DNA from 2 places in the Pseudarthrobacter sp. W1I19 genome. Region 1 is predicted to be linked to the other one. Evidence: predicted binding sites of a transcription regulator. Region 1 holds the regulator's gene; the other holds the start of a gene.
The links. The regulator LexA, encoded in region 1, represses DNA repair genes until DNA is damaged. The targets are predictions, from matches to a motif close to TCGAACANNTGTTCGA.

Region 1 (7,671 bases):
CCGCGACGGCGCTGAGGTAACCGGCGTCGGCCAGTCCGTCGTCGTCCTCAAAATTGTGGATCTTGGCATTCTCCCCGGCCAGGCTCCGCCCCGCCCAGGGCTGGCCGGCAGAGTCGGTGGCACCCCCGGCACCGGCCAGCGCTGCTGCGATGTGGCCGGGGAGGTGGCGTTGCGGAGAGGTGCCGGATCCGGGTTCGGTGCTGGACATGGCGTTGCCTGGGGCCTGGCGCGGCTGGCTAGCGGCGGCCGGCGACGTCGAGGGCCTCGGGCAGGGTGAAGGCGCCGGCGTACAAGGCCTTGCCCACGATGGCTCCTTCAACCCCCAGCGGCACCAGGGAACGCAGGACCTTAAGATCGTCGAGGCTGGAAATACCGCCGGAGGCCACCACGGGCTTGCCGGTCTTTTCGACCATTTGGCGGAGCAGTTCCACGTTAGGTCCCTGCAGGGTCCCGTCCTTGGTCACGTCGGTGACCACGTAGCGCGAGCACCCCGCCTCTTCGAGCCGGCCGAGCACGTCCCAGAGGTCCCCGCCTTCCTTGGTCCAGCCGCGGCCGGCCAAGGTGGTTCCGCGGACATCGAGGCCGACGGCGATCTTGTCACCGAAGCGTTCGATGGCCCGCTGGGTCCATTCGGGATTTTCCAGCGCTGCCGTACCGAGGTTGACGCGCGCAACGCCCAGGTCCAGGGCGGCTTCGAGTGTTGCGTCGTCGCGGAGGCCGCCGGAGAGTTCCACCTTGATGTCCAGCCTGCCCACCACTTCGCGCAGCAGCTCCGCGTTGGAGCCGCGGCCAAAGGCGGCATCCAGGTCCACCAGATGGACCCACTCGGCACCCTGCTGCTGCCAGTTCAGTGCCGCTTCCAGCGGGGTTCCGTAGCTTGTTTCGCTGCCCGCTTCGCCCTGGACGAGCCGGACGGCCTGGCCGTTGACGACGTCGACGGCGGGCAGCAGTTCAAGGACCGGCAGGTCTGTAGCGGTGTTCATCAAAAATCCTCGAAAGTTGGGGGGAAACGGGGCAAGGTATGGCTAGTTGGCCGGCAGCGTCAGCAGATAGGCGGCCAGCAGTGCCATGCCCGCCAGGACGTAGAAGGAAACCTGGGTCCAGAGCGGTTTGTGCTGCTGCCGAAACGAGATGCCGCCGCCGATGAGCAGGCCGGCGAGTCCCATCAGCAGGACCGACCACACTAGGCGTCGCCGCCGGCAGGAGTTTCGGCATCTGGCGCCGGGTTGCCTGCCATGGGGGAGCTTGCGCCTGCATTGCCTGCCTCAGCCGGGCGGCGCAGGGCGTCCACCCAGTTGCGCAGGAGCTGCGCGCCGGCGTCGCCGGACTTTTCCGGGTGGAACTGGGTGGCGCAGAGCGGGCCATTCTCGACGGCGGCGATGAACGGGGCGCCATGCTCGGACCAGGTGACCAGGGGCGGGGCCATCCGGGGCTGGATGACATCGAAGTTCCATTCCTGCACCCCATAGGAGTGCACGAAGTAGAACCGCTCGTTTTCGACGCCGGCAAAGAGCTTTGAGCCCTCCGGCACCTTGACGGTGTTCCAGCCCATGTGCGGAACAACATCTGCGGGAAGGAGCTCCACCTTGCCGGGCCATTCACCGATGCCTTCGGCCTCGGTGCCGTGTTCCACACCGGCTTCGAACAGCACCTGAAGGCCTACGCAGATACCCAGGACCGGGCGGCCGCCGGCGACGCGGCGGCCGATGAGGCGAATGCCGTCCACGGCCTTGAGCTCACGCATGACGGTTTCAAAAGCGCCGACGCCGGGAACCACCAGGCCGTCAGCGTTCAGGACATCCTCGGGCTTGGAGCTGAGGATTACCTCCGCGCCCGCGCGCTCCAGGGCACGGACTGCAGAGCGAACGTTTCCCGAACCGTAGTCGAGAACAGTGACGGTGGGTTTCCCCTCCGGCGACGGCAGCTTCTGTGAGGCTGACGGATCGATAATTGCGCCGTCGCGCAGGACCTGGCCGCTCACAGCGCACCCTTGGTGGAGGGAATGCCTTCGACGCGGGGATCGGACTCAACGGCAGCGCGAAGGGCACGTGCGAATGCCTTGAACTGGGCTTCGACGATGTGGTGCGGATCCCTGCCCGCGATCACGTTCATGTGCAGGCAGATCCCGGCGTGCAGCGTTATCGCTTCAAAGACGTGGCGGGTCAGCGAGCCGGTGAAGTGGCCGCCAATCAGGTGGTACTCCTGGCCGGCAGGTTCCCCGCCGTGCACCAGGTACGGGCGGCCGGAGACGTCAACTACGGCGTGGGCCAGCGCCTCATCCAGGGGCACGGTGGCCTCACCGAAGCGGCGGATTCCCGCCTTGTTGCCCAGGGCCGTGCGCAGAACCTCACCAAAGGTGATGGCTACATCCTCCACAGTGTGGTGGACGTCGATGTGGGTGTCCCCGGTCGCCTTCACCGTCAGGTCGATGAGGGAGTGCTTGCACAGCGCGGTGAGCATGTGGTCGTAGAACGGCACTGACGTGTCGATGTCCGAGACGCCGGTACCGTCGAGGTTGATCTCCACGAGCACAGAGGACTCGCTGGTGGCACGCTCCATGCGCGCCGTCCTGGCCGCAGTGGATCCGGTGGAACTCATGGTCAAGTGTCCTTTGGGAAGAAGGAGTGGTTCAGGGCGTCCAGCGCCAATACTTCCAGTCTAGGCGGGAAGCGTGGCCTGGCCGGCAAGGATGCTTTCCAGCGACGTGAGGAAGGCTGTGGTTTCAGCCTCAGTGCCGGCAGTGACGCGAAGATGGCCCGGGATCCCGACGTCGCGGATCAGCACACCTGCGTCGAGCAGCTCCTGCCAGACCTGGTGCGGGTTCTCGAGCCCGCCAAAGAACACGTAATTGGAGTCCGAGGCGGCGGGCTTCAGGCCCATCCTCGTCAGCTCTGCCACGATCCGGTCGCGCTGTTCCTTGATGTCCTCAACGTCGGCCATCAGGGCCTCGCGGTGCTGAAGGGCTGCCAGCGCGGTGGCCTGAGTGATGGCGGAAAGGTGGTACGGCAGCCGGACCAGGCGCAGGGCATCGGTGACCTCGGGGGCTGCGGCCATGTAACCGAGGCGCGCCCCGGCAAGGGCAAATGCCTTGCTCATGGTGCGCGAAACAATCAGCCGTTCACGGCCGGGCAGGAGGGTGAGGGCACTCGGCGTGCCGTCATGCGCGAACTCGTGGTACGCCTCGTCCACGATGACAATCGTCTGGCTGGCTTCGCCGGCCTCGTACACGGCCTCCACCACGTCGAGCCCCAGGCCGGTTCCGGTGGGGTTGTTCGGAGAGCAGAGGAAAACAATATTGGGCTGCAGTTCCTTGACCTGCAGGGCGGCCGATTCGGCGCTGAGGCCGTAGCCCTCCGCCCGGTCACCCACGATGTATTCAGTGTCCGTGCCGCTGGCCAGCAGCGGGTACATGGAGTACGTGGGGGGGAAGCCCAGCGCGGTGCGGCCGGGTCCGCCGAAGGCCTGAAGGATCTGCTGGAGTACCTCGTTGGAGCCGTTGGCCGCCCAGACGTTCGACTCATCAAGTCCATGCCCCAGGTACTCCGCCAGGGCCTTGCGCAACTCGGTGAATTCCCGGTCGGGGTAGCGGTTGAGGCCTGCGGCAGCTTCCGTCACGGCGGCACTGATGGCTGCGCGGACGTCCGCGGGCACCCCGTGGGTGTTCTCATTGACGTTGAGGAGGATGGGGACATCCAGCTGGGGCGCGCCGTAGGGGGTCAGCCCACGAAGGTTGCTGCGGAGGGGGAGCCGGTTCAGGCGCTCTAGCTGGTCATTCACCTGAACAGTTTAGTGCCCGTGCAGGAGACCGGAAAATGTGACGGTGCCCTGTTCGCGCTCAGCGTGCAGCTAGCGCGTGGGCACGTACAGCTGCTGCCCGGGGTGCACCGCTCCGGCGCTCAGGTTGTTGAGCTGCACGATGTCCGCCACGACGTCGCGCGCATCCCGCTCCGGGTCAACGGTTCCGGCAATGGCCCACAGCGACTGGCCCGGCTGCACGGTGACGGTGACCGTGGGGGTAATGGAAAGGTCTGCGGCGGAATCCGAGGCCTTGGCCGGCGAGTTGAAGAAGCCTGCCAGGGAGAGCAGCAGAGCCGCCAGCAGGACCAGGGGGATGCCGATCAGAACCACCTTCCCCCGGCGGGTGAGCCGCAGCGGCGGCTGGGGCGCGGGACGGTCCGACTGCCGGCGGGCCCCCTGCGACAGAAGTTGATGCACCGAAAGAAGCTGCGGACGTGAACCCTGTGAAGCAGATGTAGCTGACATGAACTGAGCCCTCCTGGACCTGACTGTGCTGCCCGATGTCCTTCCCAGCGGCCCCCGATGCGCCCGGAACTGATCCGGATCTTCGAGTGGCTTCAAGCGGAGTAGAACAAATGTTCGAACTTTGCTTTCTCTGTTTTAGCACTTATCGACGAATAATGTCGAGACTCGCTAGAACAAATGTTTGAAAATGCCCTGTGGCTGGCCTAGCTTTGAAGACAAGAACAACCACCTCTGAAGTTGATCAGCAGGGTCTGACAATTGCGGCGGCTACTCCGGGTCCGGGCCGAAATGCCGGGGCAAGATGAAAGGCATTGGCGAATATGGCAGCAGCAGCCGCCGGGGGCAGGGCAACCTCCCAACCGAAGAAGACCGCCAAGGGCCTGACGCCGCGGCAGAAGAAGATCCTCGAAACCATTCAGCGCTCGGTCAATGACAACGGCTATCCGCCGTCCATGCGGGAAATCGGCGATACCGTGGGGCTGGCGAGCCTCTCCAGCGTCACCCACCAGCTGTCGCAGCTGGAAAAACTCGGCTACCTCCGCCGCGACCCGAAAAGGCCCCGCGCCATGGAGGTGCTGATGCCCCTGACCCTGGACGGGGGTGCCCCCAAGCCTGCATCGGAGCCGTCCGCCCTTTTGCCGGGCACCAGCGCAACAGTGACCCAGCTTCCCACCGCCATGGACACCGCCATGGTTCCCCTAGTGGGCCGGATCGCCGCCGGCGGTCCCATCCTTGCCGACCAGGTGGTGGAGGATGTCCTGGCGCTCCCCCGCCAGCTTGTGGGCCAGGGGGAACTGTTTATGTTGAAGGTGGCCGGCGATTCCATGGTGGACGCCGCGATCTGCGACGGCGACTGGGTGGTGGTGCGGCGCCAGGCAGACGCCGCCAACGGTGATATCGTCGCGGCGCTCCTGGACGACGAAGCCACGGTCAAGACCTTCCGCCAGCGTGACGGCCACACGTGGCTGTTGCCGCAGAACACCCAGTACGAACCCATCCTGGGCGACCACGCCACCATCATGGGCAAGGTCGTCTCTGTTCTCCGCTCGCTCTAGGCAGCGGCATCAGCCGTTTGCCGGCAGCGCGAAGGCGCTGCCGGCATTGTGAAGGTGCTGCCGTCAGGCGTTCTCCCCTGCCAGCCGTTCAAGGGCCGCGATCGCCGTCTTCCGTTCTGTAGTGGGCCAGAAGGGCGGCAGGGCCCCGCGAAGGAATCCGGCGTACCGTTCGGTGGCCAGCCTGGAATCCAGCACTGCCACCACGCCCTTGTCCCCGGTGGACCGGATCAGGCGTCCGGCGCCCTGGGCCAGGCGGATCGCAGCGTGGGTGGCCGAGACGGACATAAAGCCGTTGCCACCCGCCTGCGCCACAGCACGGGACCGTGCAGTCATCAGGGGGTCGTCCGGCCGCGGGAATGGAATCCGGTCGATGACCACCAGCCGGCAGGACCCGCCCGGAACATCCACGCCCTGCCACAGCGACATGGTGCCGAACAGGCAGGTATCGGGTTCGTCCGCGAACTGCTTCACCAGCGCCGTCATGGTGGAGTCGCCCTGGCAGAGGATGGTCATCCCCAGCTTCGGCCGCAGCGCGTCGGCTGCTTCCTCCGCTGCCCGCCGCGACGAAAACAGGCAGAGCGCACCGCCGTTGGACGCACGGATGAGTGATTCGAGTTCGACCAGTGCCTCCGGGGAGACTCCGCGGCCGGGCTTGGGAAGGTGGCCTGCGACGTAGAGGATGCCCTGTTTGGGGTAGTCGAAGGGCGACCCCACATCAACACCGGTCCAGCTGGGTGCGCCCTCGCCTACGAGGCCCAAGCCGCCCGCTGCGGGCTCAAAGGCCGAACCGATGGCCAGGGTTGCCGAGGTCAGCACCACGGTATGCCCCGCGAACAGGCCTTCACGCAGCCGCCCGGCTACGGACAACGGAGCAATGTTGATCAGCGCAGGAGCCGTGTCATCGGGCTGCGAATATCCCTGTTGCGGGTCAAAGGAGCTGGCGCGGGAGAACCACACCACTTCCCTGTTCTCGCGAGCTGCCAGGAGGCGTTCGCAAAGTTCCAGGATGAGCATCAGCCGGGAGCGCGCAAGCTGCCGCCCGCCGTCGGCCGTTGTACTGCTGTCCCCCTTGGAATCAGACAGTGCGGCCCGGCAGGCCTCACGCAGCTGGTCCACGCAGTCCAGCTGCTCATCGTTCAGGCCGTTCGGCAGCAGCCCGTTGGCAACGCCCGTCAGGGCCAACTCCAGGTTCGCGGCGGCGGCATTGAGCGCGTCCACGGTGATGGCCGTGTGCTTGCGGGCGCCCGCCGCGGCGGCGTGGACCATGGCCACCGAAAGCTGCCCGGAGACAGCGCCCGTCACCCTGTCCTGGAGTTCATGGGCCTCGTCGACTACCACCACGTCATACTCAGGCAGTACGGCCAGTCCTTCGAAGGCGCTGACCGCGAGCATGGCATGGTTGGTGACCACAACGTCGGCTTCGGCGGCATTCTGGCGGGCCAGTTCGCTGAAGCATTCCGCCGCCATGGGGCATTTCTGCGCTCCCAGGCATTCCATGGACGTGACCGAGACCTGCCGCCAGGCGCGGTCCGTGACGCCGGGCAGGAGCTCATCCCGGTCGCCGGTGGTGGTCTTCTCCGCCCACTCCCGCAGCCGGACCACTTCCTTGCCCAGCTGGGAGGAAGGACCGCCTACGGCCGCCGCAAAGTGCGGGACGCTGGTGTCCTCCCCCAGGGAGAACAATTGGCCCTCGGCGGGCTCCTCGGAGGGGAAACCGCCTTCGAGCTTGTGCAGGCACACGTAGTTGGACCTGCCCTTGACCAGTGCCACCTTGACGGGCCGGTCCAGGGCGGGGGTGATGGTTTTCAGGAGCCGGGGCAGGTCCCTGCCCACGATCTGGGTCTGCAGGGCAAGCGTTGCAGTGGACACCAGGGCCGGCTTGTCGCTTTCCAGGGCATGCGCGATCAGGGGTATCAGGTATGCCAGCGACTTTCCCGTGCCAGTGCCTGCCTGGACGAGGAGATGGTCGCCTGTTTCGATGGCCCGGGCCACCTGCCTGGCCATCTCGTGCTGGCCGCTGCGGCTTTGCCCGCCCATGCCCGCAACCGCCCGGTCGAGCAGCTCAATCACGAACTGCTCGCCGGGCGTGGTTGTGGCTTCGTCAGCCACCGCCTCAGTCATGGGTGACGAAGGATTCCAGTTCAGCCGCGAGGCCTTCCCGGACTTTGACTACTGCCCGCGTACCGGCTTCATCGTGGTCGACGCTGATGATCTCGGCGTCCGATTCGTGCAGCTTGCTGACCAGGTCTCCCCGGTCGTACGGGATCAGCAGGTCAAGCTTGACGGACGGCCGCGGGATGGCCTCGCTGATGGCCTGCAGCAACTCGGGAATGCCTTCCCCCGTGCGGGCCGA
Region 2 (7,671 bases), 1.9 Mb from region 1:
CGGCGCTCAGCCAGAAGGGGATGCGCCAGCCGATGCCGTACTTGATCTCGTCCGGGAGGGCCAGGACGGGGATGAAGACGAGGGCGGCGAGGATCTGGCCGCCCTGGGTGCCGGTGAGCGTCCAGGAGGTGAAGAAGGAGCGGCGGTTGTCCGGAGCGTGTTCCAGCGTCATGGAGGAGGCGCCGGCCTGCTCGCCTGCAGCGGACAGGCCCTGGCAGAGCCGGGCGAGGACCAGCAAGGCCGGAGCCCACCAGCCGACGGTGTTGAAGTCCGGGAGGCAGCCGATCAGGAAGGTGGAAGCGCCCATCAGGAGCAAGGTGAACATCAGGACCTTCCGCCGGCCCACCCTGTCGCCGAAGTGGCCCAGGATGACGGCGCCCACGGGGCGTGCCACGTAGGCGAAGCCGAAGGTGGCGAAGGACATGATGGCCGCATTCGCGTCAGCATTCGGGAAGAAGACCGTGGGGAAGATCAGGGCGGCGGCGGAACCGAAGATGAAGAAGTCATAGTATTCGACGGCGCTGCCCAGGAAGCTTGCGAGGGCTGCCTTCTTCGGCGTCCCGGCCGGGGCAACAATGCCTGGCTCAGCGGACGGAAGTATCTGGCTCATGGAGTTCCTTTGATGTGACGACTTTGTCGCGGATGGATCGGGGGCTTCAGCCGGCATGCCCAGGTGTTGCCTTGGGCGGCACGGCTGCAGTGGCGGGAGAACCCGGGCAGTAGCCACATGGTGGGAGCTACTTGTGCGATACAGCAATGATGGCTGTGAGGGCAGTCACTTGTCAATAAAATAATCATCTAGTAGCAATAGCTCTCACAATGTGGCAACATCGAGGTATGAGTGTGAACCAAACCACAGCGCCCGATGATGTTGCCGCTGACGAAGGCCCGGCCAAAACAGGGCGCTCCGCTGACCGTACGGACATGGTGGGCAAGGCCCTGGGCCTGTTGGTCCTCCTGGGCGATGAACCCCGCGGCGCGAGTGCTGCGGAGATCTCCCGCCGGGCCCAGCTGCCCTTCAGTACCACGTACCGCCTCCTCGGCTCCCTGACGCGGGACGGCTTTGTGGACTACGAGCCGGATGGCCGCCGCTACCATCTGGGCCTGCGGATCTTCCAGCTGGGCCAGCGGGTTTCCAACCATCACGGCTTCGCCGGAACCGCCCTGCCTGTCCTGCGCCGGGTGACCGAGCAGACGGGGGAGGCCACTATCCTCAGCGTCCGGGACGGCCACCACCATCTCACGGTGAACAAGGTGGACGGCCCGCAAATGTTCCGGGTGACCAGCGATCCCGGCCACCTGGGCTCGCTCTCCACCACCGCCGTCGGCAAGGCGCTGGTGGCGTTTGCGGAGGACGCCGAGCGGGAAAAGCTCCTGGCGGAGCTTCCGCTGGAGCCCCTCACGGAAAAATCCATCACGGACCGGGATGCCTTCCGTGCCGAAATCGAGCTGGTCCGCCGCCGCGGGTTTGCCGTGATGGACGAGGAGAACGAGACGGGCATGCGGGCCGTGGCCGTTCCGCTGCTCAACAGCCAGGGGCACGCGTTCGCTTCGCTGGCCACTGCAGTCCCGGTCTTCCGCCTCAGCCTGGAGGGGTTGGAGGCGCACGTCCCGCTGCTGCAGGAAGCCGCGGCTGAGCTCGCTGCCCGCCTGCCCCAGCGCTAGCCGCCGCCCTGTTTGTTCGTATCTAGAACAAAAGTGCGAAAAGTGAACAAATGATGTACCGTAATTTCCATCACCCCGGCAGTGCACCTCCGCAAGGAAGCTGCCCGGTGCCGTATCAAAGGAGCTGCACGGATGAGCAATCGAACTGAGTCCTACCTGGTGGGACTGGTCGGCGATGGCGTGATGCCATCACTCACCCCGCCCATGCACGAACGCGAAGGGGACGTGCAGGGCCTGCGCTACCTGTACCGGCCCATCGACCTGTTGGAGCTCGGCCTTCCCGGCGAATCCGTGGGCCAGCTGCTCCAGAGCGCCCGCAGCCTTGGCTTCAACGGCCTGAACATCACCCACCCCTGCAAGCAGCTGGTCCTGCAGCACCTGGATGAGGTGTCGCCGGACGCCCTGCGGCTGGGTGCGGTCAACACCGTGGTGATCGAGGACGGCCGGTTCGTCGGCCATAACACCGACTTCTCCGGCTTCGCCGCAGCCCTCGCCGCCGGACTTCCCGGCGCGAAGCTGGACCGCGTGGTGCAGCTGGGTGCCGGTGGCGCCGGCTCGGCTGTCGCCTACGCCCTGCTCACCGCCGGGGTCCGCCACCTGGACCTGGTGGACATGGACGCCGCCCGTGGCGCTGCCCGGGCCGCCGAGCTGGCCGGGTTCTTCCCGGACAGCACCGTGGCGGCACGTACGACGGCGGAGCTGCCGCAGCTGATGCCCCTTGCCAACGGCCTGGCGCACTGCACTCCCGTGGGCATGGCCGCCCACCCGGGGCTCCCGCTGGACCTGGACCTGCTCGAGTCCCGCCACTGGGTGGCGGACATCGTGTACCGCCCCATCGACACCGAGCTGGTCCGGGGCGCCCGGGCCAAGGGCTGCGAGGTTCTTGACGGCGGCCGGATGGCAGTGGGCCAGGCCGCCGACTCCTTCCGCATCTTCACGGGCCTGGAAGCGGACCCGGACCGGATGCGCAGCCACTTCCTGGAGCTTGTGGCGGCCGAAGAGGTGGCCGCCTGATGCGCACCGGAATCGCCACCGTCTGCCTGTCCGGCACGCTCAAGGAAAAGATGCAGGCTTGCGCGATTGCAGGCTTCGACGGCATCGAGATCTTCGAACAGGACCTGGTCACCTCTCCGCTGAGCCCCGAGGACGTGCGGACCATGGCCGCCGACCTCGGCCTGGGATTGGACCTCTACCAGCCGTTCCGGGACTTCGACGGCGTCACCCCGGACCTGCTGAAGGCCAACCTCCGGCGCGCCGAGGCGAAGTTCAAGCTGATGTCCCGGCTGGGCATGGACACCATCCTGGTCTGCTCGAACGTGGCAACAGCCACCATCGACAACGATGGCCTCCGCGCCGAACAGCTCTCCGAACTCGCGGGACTGGCCGGGGACCACGGCGTCAAGGTGGCGTACGAGGCCCTCGCCTGGGGCAAGTACGTCAACGATTACGAGCACGCCTACCGGTTGGTGGAGATGGTGGACCACCCCAACCTCGGTACCTGCCTGGACTCCTTCCACATCCTCTCCCGCGACTGGGACACCGCGCCGATCGAGAAGATCAACGCGGACAAGATCTTCTTTGTCCAGGTGGCGGATGCCCCCAAGCTCTCCATGGACGTCCTGTCCTGGAGCCGGCACTACCGGGTGTTCCCGGGCGAAGGCCAGTTCGGGCTCGCCAAGTTCATGGGCCATGTGGTCCGCGCCGGCTACACCGGCCCGGTGTCACTGGAAGTCTTCAACGACGTCTTCCGCCAGTCCGATCTCGAACGCACCGCCGTGGACGCCATGCGCTCGCTGATCTGGCTGGAGGAGCAGAGCGCCAAATGGCTCGCGGGGAACGGCCCGGAAGGTGCCGCAGGCGCCGCCGCCCGCCGTCGTTACCCCATGGAACTGGCCACACTGCCCAAGGTGAGTGAACCGGCAGGTTTCAACTTTGCCGAGGTCAAGGCGGACAATACCGCGCAGCTGGAGAAGCTCCTGGGGCAGCTCGGCTTCGCCTTCGAGGGCCGGCACCGCACCAAGGACGTCCAGCTGTGGACCATGGGCCAGGCGCGGGTCATCATCAACGAGCAGGCGGCCACGCACGCCGAGCCGGCCATCGCCGCATTGGGGTTCGACGTCGATTCCCCCGTGATTGCCTCTGCCCGGGCACAGCAGCTGAAGGCACCGGTGGTGGCCCGCAAGGTCCAGGCCGACGAGGAAGTGTTCCAGGGCATCTCCGCCCCGGACTCCACCGAAATTTTCCTGTGCCAGGGTAGTCCCGACGGCACTGCGGCGTGGACGTACGAATTCGGTGAGGGGCTTGAACACCCGCGGCAGTCACATAACGCGGTGATTGACCACGTGAACCTGGCCCAGCCGTGGCAGCACTTCGACGAGGCCGTCCTCTTCTACACCAGCGCCCTGGCTCTGGAACCGCAGCCGTTCGCGGAAGTTCCGAGCCCCAGCGGCCTGGTGCGCTCGCAGGTCATGCAGACGTCCGACGGCGCGGTGCGGCTGGTCCTGAACCTGGCCCCCGTCCAGCAAGCACCAGCTCAGCAGTCGCCGGCCCAGCAGGCCCACAAGACCTACCAGGAGCACATCGCTTTCGCGGTGGACGACCTCGTGTCCGCGGCGCGGTCCGCCCGGGACCGCGGCCTCGAGTTCTTGCAGATTCCAGCCAACTACTACGAGGACCTGGACGCCCGCTTCGACCTCGAACCGGGCTTCCTGGCCACCCTCCAGGAGCTCAACCTCTTGTACGACCGGGACGCCAGCGGGGAATTCCTCCATTTCTACACCGCCACCGTGGGCAGTGTGTTTTTCGAAATGGTGGAACGCCGCGGCGCCTACGACGGTTACGGAGCCCCCAACGCTCCCGTCCGCCACGCAGTCCAATACGACTCGCTCCACCGCCTCTGAAAACCACCAACGAACCACCCACGAAAGGAGCCAGCCGTGCCGGAAGACATCAATGCCGAGCTGGAATCGGAAGAGCTCGTGCCGCCCGCCGAACCGAAGGCAGCCCACCTGCCGCTGGACCGCGCCATCGAAACACAGGCTGACCTCAGTGCTGAGATCAACGCGATCGGCGATGCCTACGTGCGGGCCCTCAAGGACGGGGCTCCTGCCGAGACCCAGCCGCGGCTGGACTACCCGCCGTACCGCAGCAGCATCCTGCGGCACCCCACCAAGAGCCTGCATCACACTGACCCGGAAACCATCGAGCTGTACTCCCCGGCGTTCGGCCACCAGGACGTGCACGCCCTGGAATCGGACCTGACCATCCAGCACAACGGCGAGCCGCAGGGCGAGCGGATCATTGTGGCAGGCAAGGTCCTGGACGGTAACGGCCGCCCGGTGGCAGGCCAGTTGGTGGAGATTTGGCAGGCCAACGCATCCGGCCGCTACATCCATAAGCGCGACCAGCACCCGGCCCCCATCGACCCCAACTTCACGGGCATCGGCCGCTGCATCACCGGCCCGGACGGCTCGTACCGGTTCACCACCATCAAGCCCGGCGCCTACCCGTGGAAGAACCACCTCAATGCCTGGCGCCCGGCGCACATCCACTTCTCGCTGTTCGGCACCGAGTTCACCCAGCGCATCATCACCCAGATGTACTTCCCCGGCGACCAGCTCTTCCCGCTGGACCCCATCTACCAGACCATCGTTGACCAGGACGCCCGGGACCGGCTCGTGGCCAACTACGACCACAGCCTCACCGAACCCGAATGGGCGCTGGGCTACAACTGGGACATCGTCCTGACCGGTCCCAAGCGGACCTGGACGGAAAACGAGGCGCTCGGCGCAGACAGTGACGAGGAGTAGAAGATGAGCACCAAACTGGTACCCACCCCCGCCCAGACCGTGGGCCCCTTCTACGGCTACGCCCTGCCGTACGAAAAGGACAACGAACTCCTGGCCCCCGGCTCACCCGGCTCCATCCGCCTGCAGGGCACGGTCTACGACGGATCCGGCCAGGCCGTTGTGGACGCCATCCTGGAAATCTGGCAGCCCGACGCCGAGGGCAGGATCGTCCAGAAGACGGGTTCCCTGGTCCGGGACGGCTACACCTTCACCGGCTGGGGCCGCGGCGCCGTGGGCAACTCCGGCGTCTACACCTTCACCACCGTCAACCCCGGTCCCACCACGCCCGGCGCGGCGGCGTTCATCTCCGTGGCCATCTTTGCCCGCGGCCTGACCAACCGGCTCTTCACCCGGATCTACCTTCCGGAGGACACCGAGGCGCTGGCCAATGATCCGCTGCTCACCTCGCTGGAGCCAGAGCGCCGCAAGACGCTCATCGCCCGGCGTGATTCCGACGGCGGCCTGACCTTTGACATCCGCCTGCAGGGTGAGGGCGAGACAGTCTTCCTGGACTTCCAGTGACTGACGCCGGCCTGCTCAGCCCTGTCTCGGCGTCGCCGCTTGTCGGCGCGCTGACAGGGGACCGTGCGGTGCTGGCGGCGATCCTCGCCGTCGAGTCCGGCTGGGCCGCCGTGCTCGAGAAGGCGGGCCTGGCACCTGCCGGTGCGGCCGCCGTCGTCGCTTCCGCAGCTGAAGCGGGCCGCTACGATCCCGCGGACATCGCCCGACGTGCGCAGGGCGGCGGCAACCCCGTCATCCCGCTGCTGGCCGACCTCCGCAAGCACGTGGCAGCGCTGGACACCGGCAACGCGGGGGCCGGGAAGGCCGTGCACACGTCGCTGACCAGCCAGGACGTCCTGGATACCGCACTCATGCTGCTGGCCCGCAACACCGTTGAGGCGCTGCTGGCCGACCTGAAAGGCACCACGACGGCGCTCGCCGCCATGGCGGAGCAGCGTGCGGACACGCTGTGCGTGGGCAGGAGCCTCACTCAGCATTCGCTGCCGTTCACCTTTGGCCTGCGCGCTGCCCAGTGGTTCCAGGGCGTCGCGGCTGCGGGCGGGTACTTGGAAAGCCTGAAGTTCCCTGTCCAGTTCGGCGGCGCGGCCGGCACCCTGGCTGCAAGTATTGTCCTTACCGACGGCTCGTCCACCACGCCTTTCAGCCTGGCTGATGCCCTGGCATCCCAGCTGGGCCTCGCCCCTGCGCCGGCGCCGTGGCACACCAACCGGTTGACCATCACGTCACTGGGCCATGCACTGGCCGCAGTGCTGGATGCGTTCGGCAAGATCGCTGCCGACGTCCTGTTCCTGAGCCGGCCTGAGGTAGGCGAACTGGCGGAGCCGCGCGCCGCAGGCCGGGGCGTTTCCTCGGCCATGCCGCAGAAGCAGAACCCGGTGCTGTCCGTCCTGGTCCGCAGCGCCGCGCTGCAGGCCCCGGGCCTGGCAGCCCAACTGCACCTGGCCGCCGCGAACTTCAACGACGAAAGGCCGGACGGAGCCTGGCATATCGAATGGCCGGCACTTCGGCAGCTGCTGGCCCTGGCCCTCGGCGCCGCCGGCCACGTCCGGGAGCTCGCTGAAGGGCTGCAGGTCTTCCCGGACGCCATGCGCCGCAACCTGGACCTCGCCGGTCCGCTGCTGCTGGCCGAGGGCGTCGGGGCCGCGGTGGCCCCTTCGCTTGAGGACAAGGACGGGCTCAACGGCAAGCAGCAACTGCAGGCCGTGGTGGACCAGACCCTCCAGGCACCGCCGGCGGACCAGCCGGCCACCTACCGCAAGCTGCTCCGCGAAGCCGTCCCGGCGTCGGTCCTTCCGGACGTCCGGCTGGAGGAACTCCTCAACCCGGCCAGCTACCTCGGCGAGACCGCGGAGATCTCACGGCGGATCCTCGCCGCGTACCCGGACTTTGCCAATTCACCTGCCCACACCGATGCGAATGGAGCTTCCCGTGGCTAAACCAGTCCTGAAGGCAGTGCTGTTGTCACCCCAGCGGCCCTTGGGCGAGCACCCCCTGCTGGTGGTGGGCCCGTCCCTGGGCACGTCCTCGATCCTGTGGAACAGGGCCGCCTCGCTGTTGGGGACCGACTACGACGTGGTGGCCTGGGACCTGCCGGGCCATGGTGTCTCGCCCGCGGCGACGGAGACGTTTGACGTGG

Region 2: the regulator LexA is predicted to act here: its motif matches at 1,689-1,704, upstream of QF038_RS21565 (shikimate dehydrogenase).

Annotation. Positions count from the first base shown of each region.
Region 1 is NZ_JAUSZR010000001.1:2,787,580-2,795,250, forward strand. Features, by position in the region: gene QF038_RS13075 (SseB family protein) at 1-208, opposite strand, end outside; gene priA (bifunctional 1-(5-phosphoribosyl)-5-((5-phosphoribosylamino)methylideneamino)imidazole-4-carboxamide isomerase/phosphoribosylanthranilate isomerase PriA) at 237-983, opposite strand; gene QF038_RS13085 (hypothetical protein) at 1,026-1,166, opposite strand; gene hisH (imidazole glycerol phosphate synthase subunit HisH) at 1,184-1,981, opposite strand; gene hisB (imidazoleglycerol-phosphate dehydratase HisB) at 1,978-2,598, opposite strand; gene QF038_RS13100 (histidinol-phosphate transaminase) at 2,659-3,777, opposite strand; gene QF038_RS13105 (LysM peptidoglycan-binding domain-containing protein) at 3,847-4,215, opposite strand; gene lexA (transcriptional repressor LexA) at 4,584-5,318, shown strand; gene QF038_RS13115 (ATP-dependent DNA helicase) at 5,382-7,439, opposite strand; gene hflX (GTPase HflX) at 7,432-7,671, opposite strand, start outside.
Region 2 is NZ_JAUSZR010000001.1:4,659,739-4,667,409, forward strand. Features, by position in the region: gene QF038_RS21555 (MFS transporter) at 1-610, opposite strand, end outside; gene QF038_RS21560 (IclR family transcriptional regulator) at 838-1,665, shown strand; gene QF038_RS21565 (shikimate dehydrogenase) at 1,798-2,679, shown strand; gene QF038_RS21570 (bifunctional sugar phosphate isomerase/epimerase/4-hydroxyphenylpyruvate dioxygenase family protein) at 2,679-4,565, shown strand; gene pcaH (protocatechuate 3,4-dioxygenase subunit beta) at 4,602-5,474, shown strand; gene pcaG (protocatechuate 3,4-dioxygenase subunit alpha) at 5,478-6,035, shown strand; gene QF038_RS21585 (lyase family protein) at 6,032-7,471, shown strand; gene QF038_RS21590 (alpha/beta fold hydrolase) at 7,464-7,671, shown strand, end outside.